Linked DNA regions of Labrenzia sp. VG12. The protein of the gene in region 2 interacts with the protein of the main gene of each other region in a pairwise test. Links are inferred from orthologs where the notes say so. Each region holds a gene or a part of one and is shown on either strand. Other genes may lie near its edges. The genes, in order: CHH27_RS01580 and ileS.

Region 1 (15,652 bases), 5.2 Mb from region 2 along the record:
TTGCCGCCGTCAGGTCCAACATCGATGAAGGCAAGGCCGGTTGCCGCGTCCGGCACTTCCTGAAGCAACGCGCCGACGCCTTCCCTGCGCAGCTCCATCGCGGCCTGCTGGGCAAACCCGTCCGTGCCGATGGCCCCGACAAAGGCCGTCCTGGCGCCGAGACGCGCGGCGGCGACAGCCTGATTGGCGCCCTTGCCACCCAGAGAGGACACGGTTTCCCGGACGGCGATGGTCTCGCCAACCTTGGGCCAGCGGTCCAGATAGCTGGTGAGGTCGATATTGATGCTGCCGACAACTGTGACGAACTTCAAAACGTGACCCCGCTGACAAGAAGAAGATTGGCATAAGGCGTGACCTCACCCGTGCGGATGACGGCCCTGGCCCCGGCGCTGCGCTGCTTGAAGTCCTCGTGCGAGATCTGCAAGGTCGTCACCCTGGCGGAGCCTTGCGCCCGCCAGAGTTCCACTTCCGCTTCCATCACGCCCGAGACGGTGTCGGACGCCTCTGCGGCCCAGATCGCCTGTTCGATGGTGAGTTCCGAGCGCAGAGCATTCAGCACATCGCGCAGGCGCGGCACGCCGGGCGAGACGGCAAGATCGATCACGGTGACGCCGTCCGGCACGGGCAGGCCAGCATCGGCGACAATGATCTCGTCGAGGTGCCCGAGCGACGCGACCAGTGCGCTCAGGTGACGGTTGAGAAGTGCGGTCCGTTTCATTTTGCTGCGTATTTTGCGCGGTAATAGTCAAGCACGACGGCGATGATGATGACGACGCCGGTGATCATCTGGCGCATGAAATCGCTCAGCCCGATCAGGATCAGCCCGTTGGCAAGCACGCCGATGATGAAGGCGCCAAGCAGCGTGCCGATCACCGAGCCCCGGCCGCCGCTGAGACTGGTGCCGCCGATGATCACCGCGGCAATGGCATTGAGTTCAAAGCCGATGCCGGCAATCGGGCTGGAGATGTTGAGCCGGGCCATATAGACGATCGCCGCGATCCCAGCGGTCAGGCCGCAAATGGTGAAGGCCGCGATCTTGTAACGAAACACCGAATGCCCGGCGAGCCGCACGGCTTCCTCATTGTTGCCGATGCCGTAGATCAGTCGGCCGAAGACAGTGAAGTTCAGAACGAACCAGGCGATGAACACCAGGACCAGCGCGACCAGGAAAACCACCGGCACGCCGTAGATCATGGCCGAACCGAATTCCTCGAACGCGTAAGGGAAGGAATAGATGGTCTGGGCATCGGACACCTGTAGCGCGGCGCCCCGGGCAATGTTGAGCATGCCGAGCGTGATGATGAAGGACGGCAGCGCCCAATAGGCGCTGATCGCCCCGTTGACGACCCCGCAAAGAACACCGGTAAGTGTCGCCGCGACAATCGCCAGCGCAATCGCTTCCGCCGGGCCGAAACCGGGCAGCGTGATCGCCTTGCCGGCGACAACGGCGGCAAAGGCCATGACCGAGCCAACCGACAGATCGATGCCGCCGATCAGGATGACGAAAGTCATGCCGACCGCCAGGATCAGGTTGATGGTGATCTGGGTCAGGATGTTGGTGATGTTGTTCGGCGTCAGGAAATGCTCGGTGAAGAGCGAGAAGAACAGGATCAGCGCCAGCAGCGCGAGACCGATGCCGGCATTATGCAGGACGGTGCGAATAGAGAATTTGGAGACCGGCGGCGCGGCTTCCTGAAGGGTTTCGGTGGTCATTGACGTGCTCCCCCGGCCGTGTCGGTCTGCCCGTAAGCCAGTTTCAGGATGTTTTCTTCTGAGAATTGGTCGCGGGCGAGTTCGCCCTGGATTTCGTGTTCGGCCAGCACCAGGATGCGGTCGGCCAGGGCCATCAGCTCGGGCATCTCGGAGGAAACGACCAGCAGGGCAACGCCCTCCCGGGCAAGGTCCTTCAGGATGCCGTAGATCTCCGCCTTGGCGCCGACATCGACCCCTCGGGTCGGTTCATCGAGCAGGAGCACCTTCGGCCCGCGCGCCAGCCATTTGGCCAGCACCACCTTCTGCTGGTTGCCCCCGGACAGGCTGGAAACGGCGTCCGAGGTCTTGCCGTATTTGAGTTTCAGTTTCGCCCCGCCCTCGCGCGCCTTGCGGGTCTCGCTGGCAAGCTGCAACAGCCCGGAGCGTGACACGGCCCCAAGACTTGCCAGCGACATGTTGGCGGCAATCGGCATGTCGAGGATCAGGCCTTCGTCCTTGCGATCCTCCGTGACAAAGCCGATCCCGGCGGCAATCGCATCACGCGGCCCCTTGAAACGCACTTCCTGGCCGTCGCGATAGAGTGTGCCGGACCGCAGCGGGTCGACGCCGAAGATGCCGCGCAGGATTTCCGTGCGCCCCGCACCGACCAGGCCGGCGATGCCGACGATTTCCCCTGCCCTCAGGTCCAGCGACACGCCGGTGTTGCCCGGGTTCGCGCCGGTCAGGAGATTGTCGAGTCTAAGAGCGGATCGGCCTGGCATCTTCACGTCCTGCTCGTCCCGTTCCGCACCAAGGTGACGCCCGACCATGCGCTGGACAACGCCTTCCGGTGTCGTCTCCGCAATCAGGTCGGTCGCGATGGTCTTGCCATTGCGGAAGACCGTAACCCGGTCGCAGATGGCAAAGACTTCATCGAGATGATGCGACACGAAAACGACGGTCACACCATCTACCTTGATGGCGGCGACAATGTCGAAGAGGCGCCTGGTCTCGCGCTCGGTCAGGGTTGCCGTCGGCTCGTCCAAGATCAGGATCCGGCTCTTCGACTGCAAGGCCCGGGCAATCTCGACCAGCTGGCGATGGGCGATACCGAGCGAGGAGACCGGCTGGGCGACGTCGATGTCGGAGAGGCCGATGGCATCAAGCGCCTGGCGTGCCCGCCGGTTCATTTCCCTGCGGTCGAGCAGGCCAAGCCGGTTGGTCGGCATGTGCTCGATGGAAATGTTCTCGGCAATGGTCAGGTGGTCAAGCAGGTTGAATTCCTGGTGCACCACCTGAACGCCGCGGTCCTTGGCCTCATGCGGAGTTGCCGGCGTGTAGCTAGCTCCGGCGAGCGTGACCTCGCCTTCATCGAAGGGAAAGACACCGGAGAGGATCTTGATCAGGGTGGATTTGCCGGCGCCGTTTTCGCCGACGAGTGCGTGAACCTCTCCCTCTTCAAGAGAGAAACTCACGCCATCCAGGGCCTTGACGCCCCCAAAGTATTTCTTGAGACCGAGAACGGACAGAAACGGTGTTTCCGGCGCAGCTGCGGGCGCTGCGGCAAGCGAGGCGGCTGCCATGATGCGTCCTGTCGTGATCTAGAAAAAGAAAACTGCTCCCGCCCTCAGGCTGACCGGACGGGAGCGCTCTTGGTTGGGGCTTAGTTTGCCGTCACCAATTCGATCGGGGTCTTGACCCAGCCCTCGAGTTCCTTGTCGGTTGCGACAACCTCCAGCGCCAGATCAATGGCATTGGCGGCCATGTCGGTGCCGAACTGGTCGACGGTGGCAAGCATGCGCCCATCTTCGATCATCGGGCCAACGGCCGGGATGTTGTCGAAGCCGACGACCAGAATGTCGTCACGACCGGCGCTTTCCAGAGCCTTGACGACACCGATCGCCATGGAGTCGTTGGCGGCCATCACACCCTGGATATCCGGGTTGGCGGTCAGCATGGTGGCGAAGACCTGGTTGGCTTCTTCTGTTTCCCAATGGGCCGTGCGGCTGTCCAGCAGGTCGAGCTTGAACTCGGCAACGCTGTCTTCAAAGCCCATGCGGCGCTGGTTGGCATTGTCGGCGCCCGGGTTGCCTTCAATGATGACAACCTTGCCGCCCTCACCCAGCGTCTTGCCGAGCGCATCGCCGGCGAGCTTTGCTCCACCCCGGTTGTCCGGACCGACAAAGGCCAGATCCACACCCTGCTGCTTCTTGGCGTCTTCATCGAGTGCCACGTCGAAATTGACGACCACGATGCCGGCTTCCATCGCCTTCTTCAGCGGACGGACCATGGCGCGGCTGTCAGCCGGGGCAACAACGATGGCGTCGACACCCTGGGTGATGAAATTCTCGACCGCGTTGATCTGGGATTCAAAGTCGGTCTCGTTCTGCATGCCGACGGCTTTCAGCACGTAGTCGCCACGCTTTTCCTGGTGCGCTTCTGCGCCCACCATCATGTTCTGGAAGAACTCGTTGGCGAGCGACTTCATGATCAGGCCGACCACCGGCTTGTCATCGGCCAGAGCGGTGCCACCAAGCAAAGCGAGACCGGTCGCTGCCGCGGCAGCGATTTTAAATAACTTCATGATTTTCCTCCCAAAAAGGCTGCACCCTCGGGGCCGGAATTCCGGCGCGATCAGGCTGACAAATTGAAAGCACGAGAATTGAAAACCGTCAATATGAAACGTTTCATTTTTTTGAATGCATTCATTTTATCCTGAAAATTGACCAGCAAAATCAGCGACTTTCGCCTAAAATTAATCGGCAAAAAAGTTATCCAGTGAGGAACGTTCATGCCGAAATCCAAGCTTACCCGCTGCCCAGTGTCGTCCCGAGCGAGCAATGCGAGGCGCTGGGGCAGACATGTTTCCGGAGCAAATGCGCTGGCTGAAAAGCATCGGCGCCAAAGCTCCCGCCAAGCGCAAACGAACATGCGAGTAGGCCCCGGATCAGCGCTGCGCTTGTCCGGGGTGACACCCGCACCTTCTCTTTCGTCGATTCGAACAAGTGGGACGCAGTTGGTCGCGGAGCCAGATCCAGGGTGTCAGAACCCCGACGGCGACAGTTGAACCCGAGCAAAACGCCGCCCCCCCGGTGTCACCCCGGGCGAGCGAAGTGAGACCCGGGGCCTACTCATTTCCAGAGCAAATGCGCTGGCTGAAAAGCATCGGTGCCAAAGCTCCCGCCAAGCGCAAGCGGACATGTGAGTAGGCCCCGGATCGGCGCTGCGCTTGTCCGGGGTGACACCCGCACCTTCTCTTTCGTCGATTCGAACAAGTGGGACGCAGTTGGTCGCGGAGCCAGATCCAGGGTGTCAGAACCCCGACGGCGACAGTTGAACCCGAGCAAAACGCCGCCCCCCCGGTGTCACCCCGGGCGAGCGAAGCGAGACCCGGGGCCTACTCATTTCCAGAGCAAATGCGCTGGCGGAAATGCATCTGCGTCAAAGGCTTCGCCAAGTGCAAGCGGACAGGCGAGTAGGCCCCGGCTCGGCGCTGCGCTTGTCCGGGGTGACATCCGCACCTTCTCTTCTCTCCTTCCGGACGAATGTGGCGCAGCTGGTTGCTGAGCCAGAACCTGTAGGTCAGCGCACCACCGGCAAACGCTGAACCCGAGCAAAACACCGCCTCCCTGGTGTCACCCCGGGCGAGCGAAGCGAGACCCGGGGCCTACTCATTTCCGGAGCAAATGTGCTGACTGAAAAGCATCGGCGCCAAAGCTCCTGCCAAGCGCAAGCGGACTTGCGAGTGGGCCCCGGGTCTCGCAATGCTCGCCCGGGGTGACATCGGTGGGGGTGGCCTTGGTCCTTGGAGGCAAACACCCTTAATCGCGCCCTTCCCCCTCCTGGTCCCGATCATAAAGCGTCATCTCCGGAAACTCCGGCAGCCAGGCCTCGCGGCGGATGGTCCAAAGCTCATAGGTCGGCCGGAACTGATCGGGGGCGTCGAAAGCGCCGAGATGCAGTTCCATCTCGTCACCTGTCCTGGAAAAGACCGAAGAACCACAACGCGGGCAGAAATGACGCCCCTGATAATTTTGCGTTTCCCCTTCAACGGTCACAGCCGTCTCCGGAAAGATTGCGGAGGCATGAAACAGCGCGCCGTGGTGCTTGCGGCAGTCGAGGCAATGGCAAAGACCGACACGCAAGGGCTCGCCCGATGCGATGAAACGCACCTTCCCACAGAGACACCCTCCGGCACATTGTATCATGGCCGCTCTCCTTAGATGCAGCGTCCACCATCCACCTCCATGGCCACGCCGGTGACCATGCCGGCTTCGTCGGAACACAGGAAACAGGCGGCGTTGCCCATATCCTCCGGGGTCGAGAACCGGCCAATCGGAATGGTGGAAAGGAACTTGGCGCGCATTTCCGGCGTATCCTCGCCCATGAAACTTTTCAGAAGCGGTGTCTCCCCGGCAACCGGGCAAATGGCGTTGACGCGCACGCCGGACGGCGCCAGTTCGACGGCCATGGTCTTGGTGGCCGTGATCATCCAGCCCTTGGAGGCATTGTACCAGTTGAGCTTCGGACGGGGGCTGAGACCGGCCGTCGAGGCGACATTCAGGATCGCGCCCTTGCCCGTGTCGCACATGGCCGGCACGAAATGCCTTGCCGTCAGGTAGACCGACTTGCAATTGACTGCCAGGACCCGGTCGAACTCGTCCTCTGTCACATCCTGCATCGGTTTGGGCAGATGGGTGATGCCGGCGTTGTTGACCAGGATGTCGACCTTGCCCATAAGCGAAGAGGCAACATCGGCCAGGTGGGCGACACTGTCATTGCAGGAGACATCCGTTTTGACCGCCAGTCCGCCGACTTCAGCCGCAATCTCTTCTGCCAGTTCCAGGTTCAGGTCGGCGACCATCACCTTAGCCCCTTCGGCAGCGAACTTGCGTACGATGCCAGCGCCAAATCCGGAGGCCCCGCCGGTCACAATTGCCCGTTTTCCGTCCAGTCTCATCCTTGTCTCCCGTTCTTTTGTCCGCGCTCTTCATCGTCACTTCGGCCGCAGCTAAGCGCGAGCCGGGACTGGAGAGCCAGTTGAGTTTGTTTCCTTCAAATCCACATTCGTTTTTCGTCATTGCCGGGCCCGACCCGGCAATCCACGCCATTTCCAATCAACACGCTCAGGCGGAGCCGTTGGAACCGAAGCGGCATGGATGCCATGGTCAAGCCATGGCATGACGGCAGAGACGTTGGTCTTCAAAGTCCATCACCGTCCGCCACTGCACAGCTCCCCCCAAACCTGACATCCCGACAAAGCACAGCGGAGATCCGGCCCCCTGCTCGCCGTGTCGTCAATTCCAAAACACAAACAACCTCATGAGGTTACTGGGTCCCCGCTTTCGCGGGGATGACAACCGAGAGTGTGGATGCCGCTCCTAATTCCGTTTCCGCCCCAGGACGTCCCTACCCGTGCAGTGCCGCGACGGTCTTCAGGGTCGTGAAGCCGTAGAGTGCCTCGAAGCCTTTCTCGCGGCCATGACCGGACTTGCCCATGCCACCGAACGGCAGCTCGACGCCGCCGCCGGCGCCGTAATTGTTGATGAAGACCTGACCGGAGCGGATTTGCTTTGCAAGCCGCATCTGGCGTGCACCATCCCGGGTCCAGAGGCTGGCCACCAGGCCATAATCGGTGCCGTTGGCTATGGCGACAGCTTCTTCTTCATCATCGAACGGGATGATCACCTGGACCGGGCCAAAGATCTCGTCTCTCGCCAGCACGTGATCCGGCGCCACATTGCCGAACAGCGTCGGGCGCACATAACTGCCGCCTGCTGGCGTCTCGCTGAGTTCTGCCTCCGCCGCCTTTTCAAGATCTGCACCCCGGTCGAGAAAGCTGGAGACGATGCCCTGCTGTCTGGCCGAAATCAGCGGCCCGACATCGAGATCAGCCAGCGCCGGACCGACTTTCAGGGCTCCATAGCGCGCCGCCATCAGTTCGGTGACTTCGGCCACCCGGGAGCGCTGCACAAGAATGCGCGAGGACGCCGAGCAGGTCTGCCCGGCATTCTGGATGCCCGCATTGACGAGAAACGGCAGCGCTGCTTCCAGATCCGCATCCTCAAACACCAGTTGCGGAGACTTGCCGCCCAGTTCGAGCGTGACCGGCACCACATTCCGGGCAGCGGCCATCTGCACCTGGATGCCGGTTGCAACGGACCCGGTGAAGGACACATGGTGCACGCCCGGATGCGCCGAAAGGGCGGCACCGGCTTCCCCACCGAGACCTGGCACCACATTCAGGACACCGTCCGGCAATCCGGCCTGGCGGGCGAGATCGGCAAAGGCGAGCGCCGTCAGGCAGGCGTCCTCGGCCGGTTTCAGCACACAGGCATTGCCCGTTGCCAATGCGGCCCCGACCGAGCGTCCGATGATCTGCATCGGGTAATTCCAGGGCACGATATGACCGGTGACGCCATGCGGCTCGCGCAAGGTGTACACCGTATAACCGTCGAGATAGGGGATGGTTTCGCCATGCAGCTTGTCGGCCGCGCCGCCATAGAATTCCAGGTACCGGGCGAGCGCGACAGCATCATTGCGTGCCTGCTTCAGCGGTTTGCCGACGTCGATCGCCTCGATCCTTGCCAGATGATCGACCTTCTCCAATACCAGTTGCTGCAGGCGAAACAGGAAGCGCCCGCGTTCCGCCGCTGATGTCTTGCCCCAGGGACCTTTGAGAGCCGCGTCCGCGGCTGCCACGGCCGCATCAATATCGGCGGCACCTCCCCTTGCAATCGCGCCGATACGTTCACCGGTCGAGGGATCCGTCAGAGGCAGCTCCTCGCCGCCCAGAGGATCAACCCATGTGCCATTGATCAGGCATTTGGCCGGATCGAACCAGAGATCGAGCTCAGACATCCGTGGCTCCTCAGTAAAACATTGTGTGCTGTTTCGGGAAAAACAGTTCTATGAACAGGTGGTTGTTACTGTATCCGGGTTGCCCGAAGTCATTTCCGTAAGGCAGACCGACACTGACCCAGATCCAAGCAAGCAGGATGGTCAGCAGCACTGGGCCTAATTTTCTCTTGGATCTGAACATGTCTGCTTCTCCTTCAGGCCGCATCCGCCGGCAGAACCGGGGCGGCTGCAACGAGCTGTTTCGTATAGGGGTGGGACGGGTGATCGAAGACGTCTCCGGTCGGGCCTTCCTCGACGATCTGGCCGGCTTTCATGACCAGCACCCGGTCGGTGATGGAGCGAACGACGCTCAAATCATGGCTGATGAAGAGATAGGTCAGCCCGAACCGGCCGCTCAGATCCGCCAGCAAATCGAGCACCTGGGCCCGGACAGACACATCCAGCGCCGACACCGCCTCATCCAGGATGATCAGGTCGGGCTTGATGATCAGCGCACGGGCAATGGCAATCCTCTGGCGCTGCCCGCCGGAAAATTCGTGAATGTACTTGTCCGCATCAGAGGGCTTCAGCCCGACGCTTTCCAGCGCTTCGGCGATCGCAAGGTCGCGCTCCTTCCCGCGTGGTGGCGTCTCCAGCAGGTGGAACGGTTCAGTCACCAGACGATCGACCTTCCAGCGCGGATTGAAACTGCCATAAGGGTCCTGGAACACCACATGCATGCGGCGGCGCACGGCGATATTGGCGTGGTGATGGGTAAAGACCGGCAGTCCGTCAAAGAGGATTTCACCTGACTGAACCTCTTCCAGGCCCAGAATGGCTCGTGTCAGCGTGGACTTGCCACAACCGGACTCGCCGACAAGCCCGAGGCTCTCCCCCTTGCGGATCGTGAAACTGACCTTGTCGACCGCCCGGAAATGCGTTGTCTTGCCCCACCAGCCATGGGTGTGACCGACATAATCGCGCACGACCTCCTTCACTTCCAGGAGCGGTACCTCGACGGGTTCGCTGGCCCGCTCCGGCACATGACCGGAGGCTTCCAGCAGCGCTTTCGAATAGGGATGCTGCATGTGAGCGAAGAGCTCGTCCGCCGGACCGCTTTCCACCACCTCCCCGTCCTTCATGATGACAAGGTCGTCCGCGAGATCAGCCACCACGGCGAGGTCGTGCGAAATCAGCATCAGCCCCATGCCGTCTTCGGCGACCAGCCGCTTCAGAAGATCGAGGATCTGCGCCTGGGTCGTGACATCCAGTGCCGTTGTCGGCTCGTCCGCGATCAGCAGCCGGGGCTTCAAGGCAATCGCCATGGCAATGACGACGCGCTGGCGCTGCCCGCCGGAAAGCTCATGCGGATAGCGTGACAGCGGAAACCTGTCCTGTGGCAGCTCCGCCCGGTGCAACGCCTCAGCGGCCCGCGCCATCGCCTCGGCCCTGGACACCTTTTCATGGATCAGGATTGTTTCGGCGACCTGGGCCCCGATGGTCTTCAGCGGATTGAGCGCGGTCATCGGCTCCTGGAACACCATGCCGACCTCCCGCCCGCGCAAGGCGCAGAGCTCTTTCTCGGTAAGCCCCAGAATGTCCTTGCCGTTCAGGACGATGTCCCCGCTGCACTCCGTGCCGTTGGGCAAAAGCTGCAGGACGCTGAACGCGGTGATTGACTTGCCCGAGCCGCTTTCGCCGATGACACCCAGAATACGGCCCGGTGCCAGTGACATTGAAACGCGCTCCAGGATCGGTACACCGTGAATGGACAGCGAGAGATTGTCGATCTTCAGAAGGCTCATGTTCGCGCCCTTCTGAGCTTGGGATCGAGAACATCCCGAAGGCCGTCACCGAGAAGATTGAGGCCCAGAACGGTCAGGAGGATCGCAAGGCCCGGGAAAAGGGCCAGATGGGGCGCTAGCGATATCATCGTCTGACTGTCGGCAAGCATGCGGCCCCAGCTGGCAATCGGTGGCTGTGCACCAAGCCCGACATAGCTCAGACCAGCTTCCGCCAGAATGCCGAGCGAGAACTGGATCGTGCCCTGGACAATCAGCAGATTGGCGACATTGGGCAGGATGTGCTCCAGCGAGATCCTTGCCGGTCCCTTGCCGGCAACGCGCGCCGCCAGAATGTAGTCCCGGCTCCACAGGGACAGTGCCGCGCCCCGGGTCAGGCGGGCAAAGACCGGAATGTTGAAGATGCCGATGGCGATGATGGCGTTCAGCGCGGATGCCCCGAAGACGGCCGTGATCATGACGGCAATCAGAAGGCTCGGAAAGGCAAAGACCAGGTCATTGCCGCGCATGATCACCTCGTCCATGAGACCACCCTTCCTGGCCGCTGCGGCAAGGCCCAGCGGCACGCCGAGCACCATGCCGATGCCCACGGCGACCAGCGCAACGGCGATGGAGGTTCGTGCGCCTTCCATGATCATGCTCAGGATATCCCGCCCGAACTGATCGGTGCCGAGTGGATGCGCCCAGCTGGGCGGTTTCATCCGGTTGGCAATCTCCAGAACGGTGATGTCATAGGGCACCCAGATCAGACTGATCAGGGCCGCGCCTGCAAAAACAAGCGTGAGGATCGCGCCGGGCAGCAGCGTGCGGCTGTGCAGGAAAACGCTCATCATCGTCTCCTGCGCAAGCGCGGGTCGACCCAGGCATAGGCCATGTCGACCGCGAAATTGACCAGGATCACCGCGAAGACCAGCAGCATTACGACACTCTCGACCACGATCAGATCGCGCGCGCTGATTGACTGGAACACCAGTCGGCCCAGGCCCGGCAGGAAGAATACGTTTTCGATGATGATCGCGCCGGCCAGCAGAAACGAGAACTGCAGGCCGAGAATGGTCAGCACCGGGATCAGGGCATTGCGCACGGCATGGCGCCAAAGCGCCTGGCCCTTGGTGAGCCCCTTGGCTCTGGCCGTTCGGATGAAATCCTCGCTGAGCGTATCGAGCAGGCTGGAGCGCATCACGCGCGTCAGGATGCTGGCCTGCGGCAGGGCCAGTGCGATGGCCGGCAGCGTCAGCGCTTTCATGCCCGCGAAGAAGCCGGCATCCCAGCCCGGAAAGCCGCCTGCGGAAAACCAGCGCAGATTGATCGCAAAGACCAGGACCATCAGCATGGCGAACCAGAAATTCGGGATCGCAACGCCGAGCTGGGTGACACCCATGACACCTGCATCCACGGCCGTGCCGCGCCGCGAGGCCGCCCAGATGCCGGCCGGAAAGGCGATGAGCGTGCTTAAGGTCAGGGCGTAAAGCGCAAGCGGCAGCGACACCCAGAGCCGGTCGCCAATCATCTCGGATACCGGGGTGCGATAGGTGTAGGAGGTGCCAAAATCACCGACCAGCAAACCGCCAGCCCAGGACAAATAGCGTTGCAGGATCGTGCCGTTAAGGCCCAGTTCCTCACGCAGGGCTGCAAGTGTGTCTTCCTGCGCATTGAGGCCGAGCATATAGGCAGCCGGATCGCCCGGGACCACTTCCAACGCCAGGAAGATGATCACGGACGCCGCGACAAGGCTCAAGGCCAGCGACAAGAGACGTTTCAGAAAATAGTGCAGCATGACCGCGTCGCGTGGCCGCGACAAAGGCAGCCACCGTCAGGAGTGGGAAGGACAAAATGGGTGTGCGCACCGAAGCGCGAACACCCTGCTTCGCGTATGGGTCAGTCTTCCCAGGAGACCGCTGTCAGATCCGTGGCCTGGGTCGGCTGGTTTTTCCAGAGCCCCTTGATCTTGGCATTGGCAACGGTCGGGAATGCGAGCTGGAACAGATAGCCGTTCACATAGTCGTTGGAGATGATTTCCTGTGCATCCTTCAGAAGCTGGGAGCGTTTTTCCGGATCGTTTTCAACGGTCAGGTCTTCGATCAGCTTCTGGAAGGCAGGGTTGTCGTACTGGAAGTAGTAGTCGGGCCGCGCGTAGATGCCGATATCCATCGGTTCGGTGTGACTGACGATGGTCAGGCCAAAATCCTTGCCCTTGAACACCTGTTCCAGCCACTGGGCCCATTCCAGGTTGGTGATTTCCGTCTCGATGCCGACGGCGCGCAGCTGCGAGGCGATGATCTCCCCGCCGCGACGGGCATAGGAGGGTGGCGGCAGCTTCAGGGTCGTGGTGAAGCCGTCCGGATAGCCGGCTTCCGAAAGGAGTTTCTTGGAAAGCTCCGGATCGTACTGGCTGAGGCCGGTCAGATCGACATAATCGGGATTATGCGGTGCGAAGTGGGTGCCGATCGGGGTGCCGTAGCCGAACATCGCGCCGTCGATGATCGCCTGGCGGTCGATTGCATGCGCAATGGCTTCACGCACCTTGATGTTGTCGAGCGGCGGCAGCTTGTTGTTGGTCGACAGGATCGTTTCGCCTTCCGTTGACCCCACCAGCACCTGGAAGCGCGGATCGGCTTCGAACTGCGGCAGGTTTTCCGGTGCCGGGAAGCCGACAAAGGCATTGACGTCTTCCGCCATCACGGCCGCAAAGGCTGCGGTGGGATCGGAAATGAACTTGAAGGTGACCTTGTCGAGTTTGGCAGGTTCGCCCCAATAGTCGGCATTCTTTTCAAGATCGATCCGGTCGCCCTGGACCCAGTCGGTGAACTTGAACGCACCGGTTCCGATTGGCGTTGTCTTGATGTCACCGATGGTTTCCGGCGCGACGATCACGGCGTCGCCCCAGGCCATGTTGAACAGGAAACTGCCGTTTGGCTCCTTGAGCGTGACCTTGACCGTCAACGGATCGACAACTTCGACCGATTCAATGCCTGCAAAAAGTGCCTTCTGGGCGTTCTGGCTGTCTTCCGCGCGCGCGCGGTCCAGGCTGAACTTGACGTCCTCGGCGGTCATGTCGCTGCCGTCGTGGAACTTCACGCTCTCTTGCAGCTTGAACGTATAGGTCTTGCCATCTTCGGAGATCTCCCAGGTTTCAGCAAGGCCCGGGTTGACCGAGCCATCCGGGCCGAAACGGGTCAGGCCTTCGAAGACATTGGAATAGAGCACGGAGTCGATGGCACCGGCGGCAGCGCTGGTCGGGTCCAGATGCGGCGGTTCCAGCTGCATGGCAACGACGATGTCGCTCTTGGCGTGGGCGAGACCCATGCTCGCGGTCAGCGCCAAGGCGCTTATTACTCCCAGTCCGATCTTACGCAAGCTCATGACTTCCCCCTTTTTCTGACGGCTGATCTTGCTTTCCAGCCAGAAGATCGATCAGCGAGCGGCCCATCACCTTCGCCGAGTCGAGCATGTCGTCGACACCGACATATTCGTCCGGTTTGTGCGCAAGATCCAGAATGCCCGGACCATAGGCGATACAATTTTTCAGTTTGCCGATCCGGTCGATATGCTTCTGGTCGTATGTGCCGGGACTGACGACATATTCTGCCTCCTTGCCCATGGTCTCCCGAATGGCTTTCGCAACGGTTGAGACCACGGGCGCGTCCTTCTCCGTCATGGTCGGCAGCACACGGTGAAGCTCGCGGACATCATAGCGGAACTTGTCGCGCCGCCCTTCGACGGTTTTCAGAACATCCATCACCTCCGCCTGGACGTCATCGATATTCTCTTCCAGCAGGAACCTGCGATCAATTACCATTCGGCAGCTGTCCGGAACGCAAGGACTTGGCAGTCCGGTGAAATCGGCATCGCCTTCCGACTGGCCGCCATGAATGGAATTGATGTTGAGCGTCGACTGCCTGGCCCCTTCCGGAACGACCGGCATATCCGTGCGTTTTTGCGCCAGCGCCGGGAACAGGCTCTGCTCCATCTCTTCGACCACCGCGCCCATGTGGCGGACGGCGCAATCGCCGAGAAAAGGCATGGAACCGTGGGCGATTTCGCCATAGGTCTCGACTTCCGCCCACCAGACACCGCGGTGCCCGAGGCAGATCCTGTCCTTGTTGAGTGGTTCGGGAATGATGACGTGCTGGACCCGGTCCGGATCGAAATAGCCCTTGCCGGCCAGATAGGCGACCCCGCCATAACCACCCGATTCCTCGTCGGCCGTTCCGCTGATCTCGATGGCGCCGGCAAAGTCCGGGCAGACCGCCAGGAAAGCCTCGGCCGCCACGATGCTGGCAGCCAGGCCCCCCTTCATGTCACAGGCGCCGCGACCATAGATCTTGCCGTCGACAAGTTCGCCGCCAAACGGATCCTTGGTCCAGCCATGCCCGACATCGACCACGTCGATATGGCTGTTGAAATGCACGCATTCACCGGGTTTCCCCCCCTCACGGCGGGCAACCACGTTCCAGCGCGGATATTTGTCGCTGTCCCCGGGGCCCCATGCGCTCTGATCAGTTCGACGCAAAAGCCGGCCTTGCGCAGTCGCCTGTGCAGGTAGTTGCAGATCTCGAGATAGTTCTCGCCGGGTGGATTGAGCGTCGGAATGCGCAGCAGATCCTGTGTCAGCGCAATCAGATCATCGCGCCTTGCGTCAATTTCACGGATCAGGTCGTCGACAAGCGGCATCCGGCTCCATCTCCCATTGGCACCTCAGGCACCAACTATGCTACCCTCAAACTACGGTGCCAATACCGTAGTTTCACGGTGACTCATGTCAGAGCTCGATCAACTTGCCTTCGACCACGCCCCGATGGGGCTGACCCTGACCGAAAACAGGATCATCCGGACCTGCAACGAAACCTTCGCCGCCATGTTCGGTTACAGCAAGGAGGCCCTGATCGGGCAGAGTTTTCGCCTGCTTTACGGCACGGATCAGGAATTTCACCAGATCCGGGATATCGGGCTGGAACCCTTGCGCCAGTCCCTGCCCTACACGGATGAACGGCTGATGCGTCGCTCCGATGGAGCCCGCATCTGGTGCCGCTTCCGGGCGCGTACCTTGACCCCTGAAGCGCCCTTGGAGCGCATTGTCCTGAGTTTTGCGCTGATTGACCGCGCAACGACCGGACCGCAGCTGACACCGCGCGAACGGGACGTGTTGCTTCTGCTTGCCAAGGGACAGACAAGCAAGGAGATGGCGCGCGGACTTGGCCTGTCTCCAAGGACGATCGAGGATGTGCGCGCTCGGCTTTTGAAGAAGTTTCAGGTCAAGAGCGTTGCGGTGCTGCTGGCGCGGTTTTCGGGGCATGAAGCGGGCAAAGGAGCGCGGT
Region 2 (16,161 bases):
GCCGCCTCGACGGAGGGCCAGAATGCGGAAGGCGCCAAGACCCAGGCCTCCATGGCAGCCGCGCTCGGTACCGGCCTGATTTTCGTCTTCATCCTGCTCAGTTTCCAGTTTCGCAGCTATACAGAGCCGGTCGTCGTCATGGTCCTGATCCCGTTTGCCCTGATCGGAGCAGTCTGGGGCCATCTCCTTCTGGGCATCGACTTTGCGCTGCCGAGCATGCTGGGCTTCATTTCGCTGGCCGGGATCGTGGTCAACGATTCCATCCTTCTGGTTCAGTTCATCAAGGATGAACACGCCCCGGACATGGAAAATGTCGCCGACATCGCACCGCTCGGCGCCAAGGCCCGGTTCCGCGCGATCCTCCTGACCTCGGTGACAACCATTGCCGGCATGTTGCCGCTGCTGTTCGAAACCAGCCCGCAGGCCCAGGTGCTGGTTCCGCTGGTGACGTCGATCTCCTTCGGTCTGATCGGCACCACCTTGATGATCGTGTTCGTGGTTCCGGCCTTCTACACCATCCTTGACGATTTCGGCCTGACGTCACTGGCGGCAGAGCGGCGGGCAAACCGGGAGGCCGTCGCGGAGGCGGGGTGAACCAAGTGGTGGCATCCCGGTTTGGCCCAGCCAGGACCGGGATCCGGTAGTCACTGACAACAGTTTTTCAGACGGCGAATGCCGGGCTTGCCGGGTCCCGGTCTTGACGCTGCCGCGTCAATCCGGGATGGCAACCGAAGGGACATTGCCAGACTCAAAAAAGGCTCCCGAACCGGAAGCCTTTTGAGCGTTTATCCTGTCTGTCGCCTGGGATCAGTCGAACAGCTTGTCGATATCCGCCTGGGCGTCGCCGAGCATGGCGTCGATGTCGTCCTGGGAAACCCCCTCGCCGGAATGCTGAGGACCGTGCAGGATCAGTTCGCGCTGACGGCGCTGCTCGTCGGTCTCTTCAAGCTCCGCTTCAAGATCTTCGGGAATGCGCAGATGCTCGATGAACGAGCTCACGCGTTCGTCGATATAGCGGAGGGTGCCGACGACCTTGGAAATGCGCTGACCGGTGATGTCCTGGAACGTACAGGCCTCGAAGATGCCGATCATCTTGTTGCTGACCAGTTCCTGATAGGCTTCCGGGTCGCTGGTGTCCGCGCCCATGATTTCCTCGGCCGCTTCCATGATGGTGTTGGTGGCCTCTTCCGTTGCCTCGACGATGGCGTCAAGTTCACGGCCGGCATCCGGGATCTTGTTCCCGGTCATGTCGTTCGCGCGCAATTGGGAGATTTCCTCCTTCATGCGCGTGATTTCCTTTGCGATCATCGTCAGCTCTTCGGTCACGGCCGGCTGAACGGTCGAAAGAAAATCATGCATGGAACCGGACATGACCTCTGCGAGATGCATCACGTCTGTGAGCGATACCTCGCCTTGCCGGTTCTTGTTTTCTTCGAGAAAGTCGATGACGCGGGCAATGTTTTCCTGTTTCATATTTGCCACCAGGTCGAGCCTTTCCATACGAGGCATCCTCCCAAAACGGTCCTCTGTTCGCGGACCGCTATAACTCCGCGGATGCGCTGACTCTGACCCGGCCTGCCTGCCCAGCAAGACCGTGCCGATCACTCACATCCGTCTGGCACCGGCGGAGGCGCGCCCCAACGCGGGCTCCGCCAAGTGCAAGATATTAGTCGGAGAAGACTGCCTCGATCTTGCCTTTCAGCGTCTGAGCGTTGAAGGGCTTCACGATGTAGTTGTTCACGCCGGCCTTCTTGGCGGCGATGACGTTCTCTGTCTTGGATTCAGCAGTCACCATGATGAACGGTGTCTTGCTGAGGCTGCCGTCGGCACGCACCTGCTTGAGCAGTTCGTAACCGGTCATCGGCTCCATATTCCAGTCGGAAATCACCAGGCCATAGCGGCGCTGCTTCATTTTTTCCAATGCTTCGGTGCCGTCCGCAGCATCATCGATGTCTTCGAAACCAAGTTGCTTGAGCAGGTTCCGGATGATGCGAATCATCGTTTTGTAGTCATCGACCACGAGGACCGGCATCTGAAGATCAAGGGCCATTGTCTACTCCATACTGTCAATTTGCGCGGCCCCTGGCCGTGGGCCGTTGGAACGCGTTATGACCTCGAAGGAGAGCGACACATTTATTTGTGTCCTCACCTCCCCACACTCAACGCAATTTACCCACCGCCCCTGAAAAGACCGTTAATAACAGGCGCTTTTTTTCTTCACCCAAAGCACAATTGCCAGAAATCCTTAGTACGCCTAGCGTCCGCGTTGCTTGAAAAACCCAAATTCAGGACGGAAAACGCAATGCTTGAGCTGCAAAAACTCTGTTTCGAGGATCTTTCGGTCGGAATGAGCGAAGAACTTGTCAAACACGTCAGTTCTTCAGATGTGGTCGGCTTCGCGGAAGTTTCCGGCGATCGGAACCCCATCCATCTTTCGGAACACTTTGCGGCCAGAACACCGTTCAAGACCCGGATCGCGCATGGCCTTTATACAGCCAGCCTGATTTCCGCCGTGCTCGGGACCCGGCTGCCAGGCCCGGGCGCGATCTATCTGTCCCAGACGCTCAACTTCAAGGCACCGGTGCGAATCGGTGACGACGTCACGGTGGTCGTGACCGTGGAAGAATTGATGGAACGCGGCAACCGGGCCCGCCTGTCCTGCATCTGCCGGGTCGAGGACACTGTCGTTCTGGAAGGCGAAGCCCTCGTCAAGGTGCCGAGCCGGGACGAGGACCGCTCCGGGCTCTAGCCTTCAATCGCATTTCGTGGATCATCCGTCGGTCAACGGGCGCTGAAGAGCGGTCCCTGCGGCTGAGACCTTCCGGAGCCCTACAACCCGCGCCACACCCATAAGTACATACCTTCTCAGAATCCCGCAAAAGTTGCTCGCGCCGCCGATCCATTGTTAAGTGTCGGGGACCGAAAATCGTCTCGCGTATTCTGGAGGGGGAAATGTCCGAGGCTGTTGCGGAAAACGGTGCGGCTGAAAACGGCCAGAAAAAACCCCGGAGCGGGCAAACGGCGTCAAACCTGGTGATCGGGATCTGGCTCGTGCTGCTCTATGTGGTAACGATCTCGATCTCGATCCTGATGCTGAGCAGTTATCAGATCCAGTCGCGCATCCAATATGTCAACATAAGCGATACGCGACTGTCGATCTGGCGGCTGATCGAACTGTCCAATGTCTATTCCGTTGAAAAGAACATCCTGGAGAACAGGCTGCAGGAACTGCAGCAAATGCAGGCGCGACTGGACGGTATTGTCGCAAGACGCATTGAGCTCGACGCTGAATACACCAAGATTTTCGACCCTTTCTACAAGGACATCAGGGCCTTCAAGTCGATCGTCGAAAACTCCTATGAGGGCTTTTCGTTCAAACCACTTCCGAAACACCATCTCAGTGTGAAGATCCTTTATACGGATGTCGCCCAGCAGCTGGAGGGCCTGACTCTCACCGAGGACCATCAGGCGATGCTCAAGGAGCTGGAGCAGCGTCAGAAGCGTGGTGATGACGTGTTCCGAAATCTGGGAGGAACAAAGCGCAATGAAGACGAGACACGCGCTGAAGTCAGTGAGTATAAATTCGCCCTGAAGACGATCTCGGACAAGATACGCGCCGGGGTCTATGGCACGATCAGCACCACGACGCCCTATGACGGTCTTGACGAAAACGAAAAATCTTTGCTCCAGGACGCTGTCTCGGAGTTCTCTTCCCTGAAGAACATTCTCTGGAAGCTGCCGTATAACCTGGCCATCATGCCGGCAGAGGTGCTTGTGCTGTTTCTGGTTCTCGCCATGGGGGTTCTTGGCAGCACGATCTTCATCACCCAGCTCTATTTCCGCAGAGACAAGTACCAGGGGAAATACGACGAACACCTGAATGCGGCCTTCTTCTTTTCTCGCCCCTGGTTCGGTGCAATCACGGCCTTGTCCATCTATGTGCTGGCCAAGGCCGGGGTTCTTTTTCTGACCGATCCCTCCACCCAGTCCGGCAGCGCGACACTCAGTCCCTTCTTCATTTCGTTCATCGCCATCATTTCTGGGCTCTTTTCCGAACAGGCGATCCAGGCCATCAAGACGGCTGCCGACAACTGGTTCAAGAACCAGGACCCGGACGCTGACCGCTGGGGTGTCGGTTTGGCCACGGTCATTGGCGAAAAACAGCGCGATACGGCCCAGTTCGCCGAGGCAAGCGGTGTGCCCCTTTCAACCGTGGAAGGCTGGATCTCGGAGAACAAGCCGGTCCCGCCGAGGATGCAGGACATCTTGAGCGTCTGGCTCGAAACGCCCTCCCGAAAGCTGTTCACGGACATTCCTCCACCGGCAACTGCGAAAGACGACGCATGACCAAGCGTCAGAGGGCTTGTCCTGCCCGTCCCCGAATTCCATCACAAATAACTTAGATTTCAGCTGGTCTTGACCTTTGACCGTCTTGGCGGCAGGTTCCTCGCCAGCTTTGGCGGGGCTGCAGATTGCCGCGCTTCGGTTCCCCCACCCGGTGGACTGGCCACGAATGCCGTCCCGGTCGATACATGGCGCAAGGGTTTGCTGCATGAGCCTCTCTGACACTTCCAGGTTCCTGGTTGCCGATAGCCTGGACAGCTTTCCAGCGGCGCTGAGGGGCGGAATCGTGGCGATCGGGAATTTCGACGGTGTTCACCGGGGGCATCGGGCCGTGCTGGACGCCGCCATGGGTCTTGGCCACGGCACGCACCACCCTGTTTTCGCGATGAGTTTCGAGCCGCACCCGCGCACGGTGTTCAATCCGGCCAGGCCGGTGTTCCGCCTGACGCCGCCGGACCAGAAAATCGGCATGCTGCGGGTCTGCGGCCTTGATGGCGCCTTGATCCTGCCTTTCACCAAAGACTTTGCCGGCATGGAAGCCAATGCCTTCGTTCAGAACATCCTGATCGACACGCTCGGCATTTCCCATGCGGTCACCGGATACGACTTCCATTTCGGCAAGGCCCGTCAGGGCACGCCGGACTACTTGCGGGCCGCCGGCGCCAATCACGGCTTTGGTGTCACTATCGTCCAGCGCGAAGAAGATGAAGGGGCGGAAGTGATCTCGTCCTCGCGCATACGGGACTGCCTTGCAGAAGGCGACATAGCGCAAGCCAACGGACTGCTTGGCTATCGCTGGTTTTTTGACGCGGACGTCCGTCATGGCGACAAGCGCGGCCGGGACCTCGGCTATCCGACGGCCAATCTGTCGCTTTCCGAGGACTGCCCGCTGAAACAGGGCATATACGCGGTCAAGGTCAAGGTCGGTGAGACCTGGCACGACGGTGTTGCCAGCTACGGCCGACGGCCGACCTTCGACAATGGCGCGGCGACGTTTGAAGTTCATCTCTTCGACTTTGCCGGTGATCTTTATGGTCGGACGCTGCGTGTGCACCTGATTGCGTATCTGCGCGGCGAGGAAAAATTCGACAGCGTTGACGCGCTTGTCGCGCAAATGGACCAGGACAGCGCCGAGGCCCGTGCTGCGCTTGCGGCCCTGCAGCCGATCTCCGAGATCGACACGCAGCTGCTGGACCTTGCTCCGTGACCACGGCCGGCACGTCCAGGACCATCGAACAGAATTCGCTCCTGGCGATCCTGCTGATGAGCTCTGCGATGCTCATCGTTCCGGTGATGGACATCATCGCCAAATACCTGTCGGCCGATCTTCCACCGCTTGAAGTGACGTTCGGCCGGTTCTTCTTCCAGTTCCTGATCTGTCTGGTCCTGGCGCTTGTCACGGGACAGATCACCCGCCTGCGCGGAACGCAGCCGCTGATCAACTACATGCGCGGCATCCTGCTGGCCGCCGCATCGCTCTGTTTCTTCACGGCGGTGAAGTTCATGTCGGTCGCCACCGCAATCTCGATCTTTTTCATCGAGCCGATGGTACTGACCATTCTGGCAGCGTTGATCCTGAAGGAACAGGTCGGCATTCGCCGGATCGGTGCCATTCTGGTCGGGCTTCTGGGGGCGATCGTTATCCTGCGGCCCAGTCTTGCCGAAATCGGCCTGGTCAGCCTGCTGCCCGTGGCGACTGCGTTCCTGTTTTCCTTCTACCTGCTGCTCAACAGACTTTATCCGGTCACCGACGGCCTGCTGACCATCCAGTTCAGCGCCGGACTGTCCGGCTCGCTGATGTTGGGCGCAGCCTTGCTGATCGGCAATGTCACGGGTCTCGACGGCCTTGCCTTTGTCATGCCGGATGCCACGCAACTCGGCCTTCTGGCGCTTATCGGACTGATTTCCTTTGCCGCCCACGGCCTTGTTGTTGCGGCCTTTCAGCGAGGAACCGCTAGCCTGCTGGCCCCTCTGCAATATATCGAGATCGTCAGTGCAACCTTGTTCGGTTATCTGGTGTTTGCCGATTTTCCGGACGGCCCGACCTGGTTCGGCATCGCGCTCATCATTGGCAGCGGTCTTTATATCGCCCACCGGGAACGCAAGCTGAAAAAGACGGTTCAGACGGCGGTGGCGGAGGTCTGACCTTCTGCGGCCACCGGTTTCATCCGCCGCAGTCCCATCCAGACGATCAACAGCGGCAGGAGCGGTGCGATCGGCAGGCCGAGCCAGACCGCAAACGGGCTGGTGGAGGCAGACAGAACGATCACCAGAGCCAATGCTGCCTTTTCATACGGCAGGAAGCCGGATTTCAGTCCTTCTCTGATCAGGAACGCACAGGGCACCACAAGAAGCGTCAGGTCGTATGACAGCGCGAACGGGGTTACCAGCAAGGCGCCTCCGACCAGCACCGGCGCCCGCACCGCCATCCGGTCGGAACGGCGCCAGGCGACCCAGACACAGACAAGGGCGGCAAGGCCAACGAGCACCTGGAGTGCCATCGCTGCCATATGAGACAGTCCGACAAGGCGCAAGCCCCCATAGACGGAGATCATCTTGCCCCATTCGACGCCGCCCAGTTCCATCATGGCCGAGGCAACCGGCGCCTGAAGCCAGAAGGCCTGCCAGACACCCAGCCCCAGAACCGCCGCGCTCAGTCCGGCAAATACCAGGGTGGTCACGGAAGCGCTGAGGAAGGTGCGCCAGTTCCAGCTGGCGATCAGGGCAATGGGCGCCAGGATGCCGAGCTGGGGCTTGATGGTCAGCAGCCCGAGTGCAATGCCAGCCAGGATCATCTTCTGGCGTTCAACACCGACCAGGAAAAAGCCGTAAAGCGCTGCCGTCAGCGCCGCGTTCTGGCCGTGAAAGGCGTTGTTGGCGCAAGCCGGGATGAGAATGAGACAGGCGGCCAGCAGCCATTTGCCGGTAATCATCCTGCAGGAGAGGCACAACAAGCCGGTTGTCAGCGCAACAAAGCCTGCGAAGGCAGCCTTGTAGGGCAGCAGTGCGAAGGCGCTTTGCAGCATCTGGAAAGTCGGCGGATAGAAAAAGCCGAAGACCGTATCCGAGCCGGTATAGGCGTTTTGAAGCGCAGCGAAATCCTTGGGACTGTAGGCCAGTTCCGGCGTGCCGTTCAGCACCAGTCCTCCGGCAAGCCAGAAGCTCAGATAATCCATCAACAACGTGCCGTTCGGTGCCCCATAGGTGTTTGGAATCACCAGCATCCAGGCAAGCCCGGCGGCGAAACCAATGGCCGAACACAAACACGCAAACCCGATCCGGTCCCAGGTAAACCATTCACCGTCCCGTGCCGCCCGGTGCCAGAGCCCGGGTGCCTGATGATGCCCGGTGGCAAGTTTTGAGGAAGTGGCCATGATCGTTTGCGTGTCCCGAGATCTCTGTTCGCCTTCTGAATGCCGCACAGACATTCATATTCGGTTACTCCTCCGCATTTTTCTGGAAGGGAAGAACAGGCGGTCACCAGGTCCCTGGCGCGCAAACCCGGATCGATTGCGCAAGAGATCTTTATTCAGCGGCAAAGTGCTGCTATGTCCCTTGCCATGCAACATCGGGACCTCATAGTCGCCACCAAGCCGGCGACCGCGATATCGCGAATTACTAGCCCGGCCTTCGGCTGACGCGACCAGCGCGGCGCCAGGGACCGGGATCTTCCTGCTTTCCGATTGCAGCCTTCCCTGAGGCCGGCAATCCCTTCCCTTTGAATGACGGGCCAGACGCCCGAACGGATCGACCTGACGATGACCGATACAGATAAACGCGACTATTCCGAAACGCTCAACCTGCCGCAGACGGATTTCCCGATGCGTGCGGGCCTGCCCAAGAAGGAGCCGGAAATCCTGGCCCGCTGGGAGCAGCTCGAGGTTTACAAGAAACTGCGCGAGCAGGGCAAAACCCGCGACAAATATGTCCTGCATGACGGCCCTCCCTATGCCAACGGCAACATCCATATCGGCCATGCGCTCAACAAGACGCTGAAGGACATCGTCACCCGCTCCATGCAGATGCTGGGGTATGAGAGCAACTATGTTCCCGGCTGGGACTGTCATGGTCTGCCGATCGAGTGGAAGATCGAGGAACAGTACCGCGCCAAGGGCAAGAACAAGGACGAAGTGCCGATCAACGAATTCCGCAAGGAATGCCGCGACTTCGCCGAACACTGGATCGACGTCCAGCGCAAGGAGTTCAAGCGCCTCGGCATCGAAGGCGACTGGGACAACCCGTATCTGACCATGCGCTTTGAAAGCGAAGCCGTCATCGCCAACGAGCTGATGAAGTTTGCCATGTCCGGGCAGCTCTACCGCGGCTCCAAGCCGGTGATGTGGTCGGTGGTCGAAAAGACCGCGCTGGCGGAAGCCGAGATCGAGTATCACGACCACAAGTCCGACATGATCTGGGTGAAGTTTCCGATCGAGAGCGCCGGCGGCAGCGACGAGGCGGCGGTCGAGGAACTTCTTGATTCCGCTGTTGTCATCTGGACAACCACCCCCTGGACAATCCCGGGCAACCGTGCCGTCTGTTTCTCCTCGAAGATCGCCTACTCGATCTATGAGGTTACCCAGGATGGCCTGCCGGACGACAACTGGGTGCAGAAGGGCGACAAGCTGATCCTGGCGGACGCGCTGGCCGACGACGTTTTCAAGAATGCCCGCATCACCGACTTCAACCGCCTGCGCGGTGTGACAGCGGACGAACTGGGCACCATGACCCTGGCGCATCCGCTGGCCGAACTTGATCTCGGCGGCTATGAGTTCGACGTTCCGCTCCTGGATGGCGACCACGTGACCGACGATGCAGGTACCGGCTTCGTGCACACGGCGCCTGGCCACGGCGCGGACGACTTTGAGATCTGGATGGCCAAACGGACCGATCTGGAAGCGCGCGGCATCAGCACTGCGATCCCGTTCACGGTCGCCGATGACGGCTTTTACACCAAGGACGCACCGGGCTTTGACGGCTTCGAGGTGATCACCCACAAGGGGGAAAAGGGCAAGGCCAACAAGGCGGTCATCGAACGGCTGAAAGAAGCCGGCAACCTGATCGGCCTTGGCCGCCTGACCCACTCCTATCCGCATTCCTGGCGGTCCAAGAAACCGGTGATCTTCCGCAACACGCCCCAGTGGTTCGTCTATATGGACAAGACCCTTGGCGGCGAAGGCGACACCTTGCGCACCCGCGCGCTGACCGCCATCGACGAAACCCGCTTCGTGCCGGGCAGCGGTCAGAACCGGTTGCGTTCCATGATCGAGAACCGCCCGGACTGGGTCCTGTCGCGCCAGCGCGCCTGGGGCGTGCCGATCACCGTCTTCATCCACAAGGAAACCGCCGAGATCCTGAAGGACGAAGCGGTCAACAAGCGCATCTTTGAAGCCTTCTCTGCCGAAGGCGCGGATGCCTGGTTCGAGGGTGGTGCCAAGGAACGGTTCCTTGGCAACGACTACAAGGCCGATGAGTGGGACATGGTCATGGACATCCTCGATGTCTGGTTCGACAGTGGCTCAACCCACGCTTTCGTGATGGAAGAACGCGAAGACCTGGCGCCGAAACGCAAGGTCGATGGCGGCAATGACTATGTGCTTTACCTGGAAGGTTCAGACCAGCATCGCGGCTGGTTCCATTCCTCGCTTCTGGAAAGCTGCGGCACGCGCGGTCGCGCGCCATATGATGCCGTGCTGACCCATGGTTTCACCATGGCCGAGGACGGACGCAAGATGTCCAAGTCCCTCGGAAACCAGGTGTTCCCGCAGGATATCATCAAGCAGTATGGCGCCGATATCCTGCGTCTCTGGGTGGCCTCGACGGACTATTGGGAAGACCAGCGCCTCGGCCAGGAAATCATCAAGACCAATGTTGATGCCTACCGGAAACTGCGCAACACCTTGCGCTGGATGCTCGGCTCCCTGGCCCATGCCAAAGGCGAGGACGTCGCCTATTCCGACATGCCGGAGCTGGAGCGCCTGATGCTTCACCGCCTGGCGGAGCTCGATACGCTCGTGCGGGAAGCCTACTGGGAGTTCGACTACAAGAAGATCACCCACCAGCTGTTCACCTTCATGACGGTGGAGCTGTCGGCCTTCTATTTCGACATCCGCAAGGACGCGCTCTACTGCGATGCCGCCTCATCCACACGCCGCAAGGCGTCGCTCTACGTGATCGACAAACTGTTCAATTGTCTCGTCACCTGGATGGCGCCGATGCTGCCCTTCACCATGGATGAGACCTGGACCTCCCGCTATGGCGACGCGGCCTGCGTCCACCTGGAACAGTTCCCGGCGGTCCCGGCTGAGTGGCGCGACGATGCGCTTGCGGCCAAGTGGGCAAAGATCAAGACGGTCCGCCGTGTGATCACAGGTGCCCTTGAAATCGAACGTCGCGAAAAGCGCATCGGATCGTCCCTGGAAGCCCATCCGGTGGTTCATGTCACCGATCCGGACCTGATGGCCGCGCTTGAAGGCAAGGACATGGCAGACATCGCCATCACCAGCCAGTTGACGCTGTCCGCGGATCCGGCCCCGGCCGGCGCCTTCACGCTGGAAGACACCAAGGGCGTGGCCGTCGTTCCGGCTCTGGCGGAAGGAACCAAGTGCGCCCGCTCCTGGAAAATCCTTCCAGACGTGGGCTCCGATCCGGACTATCCGGACGTAACCCCGCGTGATGCGGCTGCCCTCCGGGAGTGGGATGCAGCCCACGCAGCGGCATAAGACAAGGTGTGGCCAGCAGAATGACCGATGCGGATCAAGCCGGGCCTGCCGGAGCGAAACAGCCCCTTCTTTGGGGCCGTTTCAGCGGCTTAGTTCTGATCATTGCCCTGATCGGCCTTGTTCTGGACCAGGGCACGAAACTCTGGCTGGTTCAGGGTTTTGACCTGCAACGCAACGGCCCGGTCGAACTGTTGCCTGTTCTCGATATCGTTCTTGTCTGGAACAGGGGCATTTCTTACGGACTTTTTCAGCAGAACAGCGATCTCGGTCGCTGGCTGCTGGCCGGACTGACGGTTGTCGTGACGATCGGCCTTTGGGTCTGGTCCAGCCGCTGCACGTCGCGACTGGTCGCGCTGTCGCTCGCCCTGGTTATCGGTGGCGCGCTCGGCAACGGGGTCGACAGGCTGTTTCACGGGGCCGTGGTGGACTTCGTCCATTTTCATGTCGGCACATTCTCGTGGTATGTCTTCAACCTAGCGGATGTGTGGATCGTTGCGGGCGTGATCGGTCTCCTGTATGACAGTTTCACAAATGGTCCTAATTCAGCCGCAAAATAGCGGTTTAATGCTGGACTGACGGATTGCGGGCAGCAGGTTGCCGGCAAAAACATGTATTTTCGGGGAGTCTGCTGTGGCGCGGACGATGTTTGGTTTTGTGAAAAACGGTTTGGTTCTGGTCCTTCTGGCCGGGCTGGCTGCCTGTCAGGCCGCCGACGGCACAAGCCAGGCGCCGGATGTGGCGCTTGTCGACAGCGTCATGAAGGGCCTTGGCGCCGTTGATCCGAACGAGAAGCCGATCGACTACAAGCCACGCGCCCCACTCGCCATGCCGGCAGAGCCGGGCAAGTTGCCGGAGCCGGAAACAAATGTTGCCGGCGTGAATTCCGAAAACTGGCCCAAGCAGCGCGAGAACCAGGATCTCACCGAAATCCAGCAGCTTTATGCCAGCTCGGGTAAGGCAGGCAGCATGAACGCCGAGCCGTTGACCCCTGAACAGATGCGCGGTTTCAAGATCACCGGCGTTACCGGCACCGGTCGAGATCTTGAGGCAGAACGTCGTCAAGACGAGATCGACGAAGGCAGCAGACTGACACGCGCCGAGCAGCAGGCCGAGTGGGAACGATTGCAGAAGCTGAAGAGCCAGCAGGCCGGTGTCACGCAAAGCGGCCTTGCCAAACGACGCTTCCTGACGGAACCACCCTCCGACTACAGCACACCCTCACCGGATGCTCCCATGCCCGAGGTGGTCCAGAAGAAGGACCGGAAGCCGAGCAACTATGATGAATATGATTCCAAGCCGCTCGATCCGCGTTGCCTGGAAGGCGAGAAGGAATTCTGCCGCTAACCGGCACACCCTCTCTGTCGCGCATAGATGACGAAAAAGTAACGAGACCTCCGGTCCTGATTCCCTATATGGAAGAAGGTCCGGAGGTTTTTTGTTTCGTGCATTGTAATAGCCGTCAGGCAGCAGCGGACAAACGGCCTTAACCTTTCCGGCCGGCCAGTTGGTCCGGACCCAGGCCAGCGAACCGGCCGTGACCGGTCCACAGAACTCGGGAGTTGCATGTGAACCCATCTTGCAAACGGCGATCACCATTTTCCGCGCGCTGTCTCAGGCGGACACTCGGTCCCATTCTGCTGCCGGTGCTTCTGCTCACTGGCCCTGCGACAAGCCTGCCCGCAGTTGCCACGGAAAACTTGGTCAAGGCCGCCAACATTCTGATCGCGCCAAATCTGGAAAGCTTCACTCTTGAAAACGGCCTGCAAGTGGTGGTCATACCCGACCGCCGGGCTCCCGTTGCAACCCACATGATCTGGTACAAGGTCGGCGCTGCGGACGAACCCGACGGGCAATCAGGTGTCGCACATTTCCTGGAACACCTGATGTTCAAGGGAACGACCAACAACCCGGATGGTGCCTTTTCCAGGATGGTTGCCGAGCGCGGCGGTCAGGAGAACGCGTTCACCAGTGCGGACTACACGGCCTATTTTCAGCGGGTCGCCAAGGAACATCTGCCGCTTATGATGGAACTTGAAGCCGACCGGATGGAGAACCTGATCCTCTCGGATGCGGTTGTCGATCCCGAACGCGACGTCGTCCTCGAAGAGCGCCGTTCACGCGTCGACAGCGAACCGGGTTCGCGCCTGCGGGAAGCGCTTAATGCGATCACCTTTGTCAATCACCCCTATGGCTCGCCCGTGATCGGATGGGAGAGCGAGATCAGGGCCCTCAACAAGGAAGCCGCCCTCGCCTTCTACGACCGGTTCTACACGCCAAACAACGCGGTCGTGGTTGTCGCCGGTGACGTCGACGTGGAAGACGTCCGCAAGATTGCCGAGAACACCTACGGCAAGGTCGCCCGTCGGGCAGAACCACCGCCCCGTGTCCGTCCGGCAGAGCCGCCTCTTTCCGGAGAGCGGCGGATTGCGGTCAGCGATCCGCGCGTTCGCCAGGAATCCCTGTCACAGACCTGGATCGTGCCCAGCCAGTCAACCGGCGATGGACGCCAGCCCGAGGCACTCGATGTCTTGGCCTATATCCTTGGCGAAGGTCCGTCGAGCCGGCTGCACAAGGCCCTGGTCCTGGACCAAGAAGCCGCCCTCGGCGCCGGAGCCTATTATCAGGGAGGAGCCCTCGATGACGGGCGCTTCGGCGTTTACGCCTCGCCGCGCCCCGGCTTTACCCTTGAGGACATGGAGCGCCTGATGGCAGCAGAAATTGCAAGGCTGCTGGAAACCGGCGTCACCGAGGCAGAAGTCGAACGCGCCAAGAACAGCATGATTGCAGGTGCGATCTACGCCCAGGACAGCCAGTCGCGTCTGGCGCGTCTCTTCGGCAGCGCACTGACAACCGGACTGACCATAGAAGAGGTACAGACCTGGCCGGCACAGGTCAGCGCGGTTACGCCGGAAGATGTGCTTGAAGCAGCCCGTACCTACCTGTCTGGTCTGCCGGTCAGCGGCGAATTGCGCATTGAGGCGCCTGATGTTCCGGACGCTGCCCAGACCGAGGCCCCGAAAGTGAAGGACAAGTCCTGATATGGCTCACCGCAAGTACTCGCACGACTGGTTCGCGTTTGCCTGTCTGACACTGATCGTCCTCCTTGTGGCGCCAGGACCGGCTCAGGCCGTTGAGATTCAGAAAGTCACCAGCCCGGGTGGGATCGAAGCCTGGCTGGTTGAAGATCATACCGTTCCGATCGTTGCCCTGAATTTCTCCTTTACCGGTGGGTCGGCGCAGGACCCGCATGGCAAGGAAGGGGTGACCCGACTGCTTGCTGCCACGCTTGACGAAGGTGCCGGCGAACTGGACAGCGAGGCCTTTCAGGGCCGAATGGAAGAGCTTGCGATCAGCATCGGGTTCAGCACCGGCAAGGACCGGTTCTACGGCAGCTTGCGCAGCCTTACGCCCAGTCTCGACGAAGGGGTCGACCTGCTTGCCTTGGCGGTCAACCGCCCCCGCTTTGATGAAACGCCGCTGGAACGCATGAAAACCCAGCTGGTGACCCGGGCAAAGCGGAATGAAAGCGATCCTGATGCGATTGCCGGCAGATCGCTCGCTAAGGCCATGTTCGGCGACCATCCCTATTCACGGCCAACCCTGGGCACCGTCGAAAGCCTTGAAACGCTCACCGCAGATGATCTGGCGGAACAGCACAAGCGGCTTCTGACCCGGAGCGGCCTGACCGTCGGTGTGGTCGGCGCGATAGACGCGGAAGCCCTGGCCAAGATTCTGGACAAGATGTTCCTGACACTGCCGGCAGAAGGTGATCTGGTTTCCGTTGCCGATCTCGACCCTGCCTACGGTGACCGGATCAGCGATGAACTTGCAGTCCCGCAATCGACGATCCTTGTCGGCCTGCCGGGGCTGAAACGAAACGACCCGGATTATCAGGCCGCATTCGTGATGAACCACATCCTGGGTGGCGGCACCTTCACGTCCTGGCTTTATCAGGAGGTCCGTGAAAAACGCGGCCTTTCCTACAGCACCGGAACATCACTTTCACCCTACGCCCATACCGGCCTGCTGATCGGCTCGGCAGCCACCAAGGCGGATCGGGCCAACGAGACGGTTTCCATCATCCTGGAACAGCTGCAAAGAATGGCTGAGCAAGGCCCGTCGGAAGAGGAGCTACGCGCTGCCAAGCAGTTTCTGACCGGCTCCTACGCGCTCAGGTTCGACAGTTCCGGGAAGATTGCCCGTCAGCTGGTCGGTCTGCAGAATGCCGACCTCGGGATCGACTATTTCGATCGTCGAAACAGCGAAATCGAGGCGGTCACGCTCGAAGACGTTCAACGCGTTGCCAAGCGTCTGCTTGAAGACAAAACCCCGACGATCGTTACCGTCGGACCAAAACAGGGCTGAGGTCCGGATCAGGCGGCGGCGGGTTATCCCGCCGCTGACCGCCTGGGCCCGGGAGCTGGTGCACCCTGGAGCACTTCGGCCCGAACCGGGCGCGGCGGCGAGAACAAAGTGCCCTGGGCCAGGGTCACGTCATAGTCGAGAAGTTCCAGCACCTGAGATTCGGTTTCGACATGATCGGTTATGAGCTGCATGCCGTAGCGCTGCAGGAGATCGCCGAAATCCGATGGGTGAATATGCCCGTGTTTGGCTTCGCGCCGGCCGATCAGGTAATCGGCATTGAGCTTGCCGAACTTGAAGCCGCGGCCAGCCAGTGAGTTGAAATCCATCTTCATGTCGGAAATCCGGTCGACGGAGAACCGGAACCCGAGGTCGTAGAGGGCGCTCAGGCTTTCCAGCTCCAGCGCACCCATTGCCGCGACATCGTCCTGCGCAAACTCGAATACCAGCACGTCGGCAAAATTCTGGTTGTCCTTGACGAACTCCAGGAAGCCCGGGAAGAAGGTCTCGTCAGCGAGCGATACGGTCGAGATGTTGCAGAACAGGATGGCATTGCGGTTGCGCGAGGTCAGCCGGCGCACGACCTGTATCGAACGGAACAGCAGCAGATTGTCGATGCGCGCGACCTGGCCGGACATAACGGCCTCCGGCAGGAAAGCGGCGGCATCGATCAGGTTGCCTTCGACATCGCGCAAACGGGTGAAGGCCTCATAATATTTCACCTGGCGCTGCGGCA

Evidence for each region.
Region 1: the proteins of ileS (region 2) and CHH27_RS01580 interact in binary tests that used the Escherichia coli proteins (3 or more experiments, as listed by UniProt). The link is inferred for Labrenzia sp. VG12 from one-to-one orthologs.

The regions. Positions count from the first base shown.
Region 1 is NZ_CP022529.1:330,003-345,654, reverse strand. Bases 2,317-5,288 are described here. They hold CHH27_RS01580 (sugar ABC transporter substrate-binding protein), read right to left. Parts: upstream 4,277-5,288; coding sequence 3,356-4,276; downstream 2,317-3,355. Other genes in these bases: CHH27_RS01585 (sugar ABC transporter ATP-binding protein), read right to left, coding at 2,317-3,275. In the rest of the region: CHH27_RS01600 (ribokinase), read right to left, coding at 1-311; rbsD (D-ribose pyranase), read right to left, coding at 308-718; CHH27_RS01590 (ABC transporter permease), read right to left, coding at 715-1,713; more of CHH27_RS01585, read right to left, coding at 1,710-2,316; CHH27_RS01570 (GFA family protein), read right to left, coding at 5,514-5,900; CHH27_RS01565 (SDR family oxidoreductase), read right to left, coding at 5,912-6,652; CHH27_RS01560 (aldehyde dehydrogenase family protein), read right to left, coding at 7,102-8,553; CHH27_RS01555 (hypothetical protein), read right to left, coding at 8,564-8,734; CHH27_RS01550 (ABC transporter ATP-binding protein), read right to left, coding at 8,748-10,337; CHH27_RS01545 (ABC transporter permease), read right to left, coding at 10,334-11,164; CHH27_RS01540 (ABC transporter permease), read right to left, coding at 11,164-12,111; CHH27_RS01535 (ABC transporter substrate-binding protein), read right to left, coding at 12,213-13,697; CHH27_RS01525 (PAS and helix-turn-helix domain-containing protein), read left to right, coding at 15,094-15,652. UniProt on the Escherichia coli protein: Part of the ABC transporter complex RbsABC involved in ribose import. Binds ribose. Also serves as the primary chemoreceptor for chemotaxis.
Region 2 is NZ_CP022529.1:5,504,471-5,520,631, reverse strand. The notes cover bases 7,783-11,263. They hold ileS (isoleucine--tRNA ligase), read left to right. Parts: upstream 7,783-8,102; coding sequence 8,103-11,063; downstream 11,064-11,263. Other genes in these bases: lspA (signal peptidase II), read left to right, coding at 11,084-11,263. Also shown: CHH27_RS25450 (efflux RND transporter permease subunit), read left to right, coding at 1-594; CHH27_RS25445 (chemotaxis protein), read right to left, coding at 808-1,473; CHH27_RS25440 (response regulator), read right to left, coding at 1,667-2,050; CHH27_RS25435 (MaoC family dehydratase), read left to right, coding at 2,303-2,749; CHH27_RS25430 (hypothetical protein), read left to right, coding at 2,953-4,347; CHH27_RS25425 (bifunctional riboflavin kinase/FAD synthetase), read left to right, coding at 4,553-5,551; CHH27_RS25420 (DMT family transporter), read left to right, coding at 5,548-6,489; CHH27_RS25415 (glycosyltransferase family 87 protein), read right to left, coding at 6,465-7,718; more of lspA, read left to right, coding at 11,264-11,620; CHH27_RS25400 (hypothetical protein), read left to right, coding at 11,694-12,407; CHH27_RS25395 (pitrilysin family protein), read left to right, coding at 12,761-14,101; CHH27_RS25390 (pitrilysin family protein), read left to right, coding at 14,103-15,428; CHH27_RS25385 (EAL domain-containing protein), read right to left, coding at 15,452-16,161. UniProt on the Escherichia coli protein: Catalyzes the attachment of isoleucine to tRNA(Ile). As IleRS can inadvertently accommodate and process structurally similar amino acids such as valine, to avoid such errors it has two additional distinct tRNA(Ile)-dependent editing activities.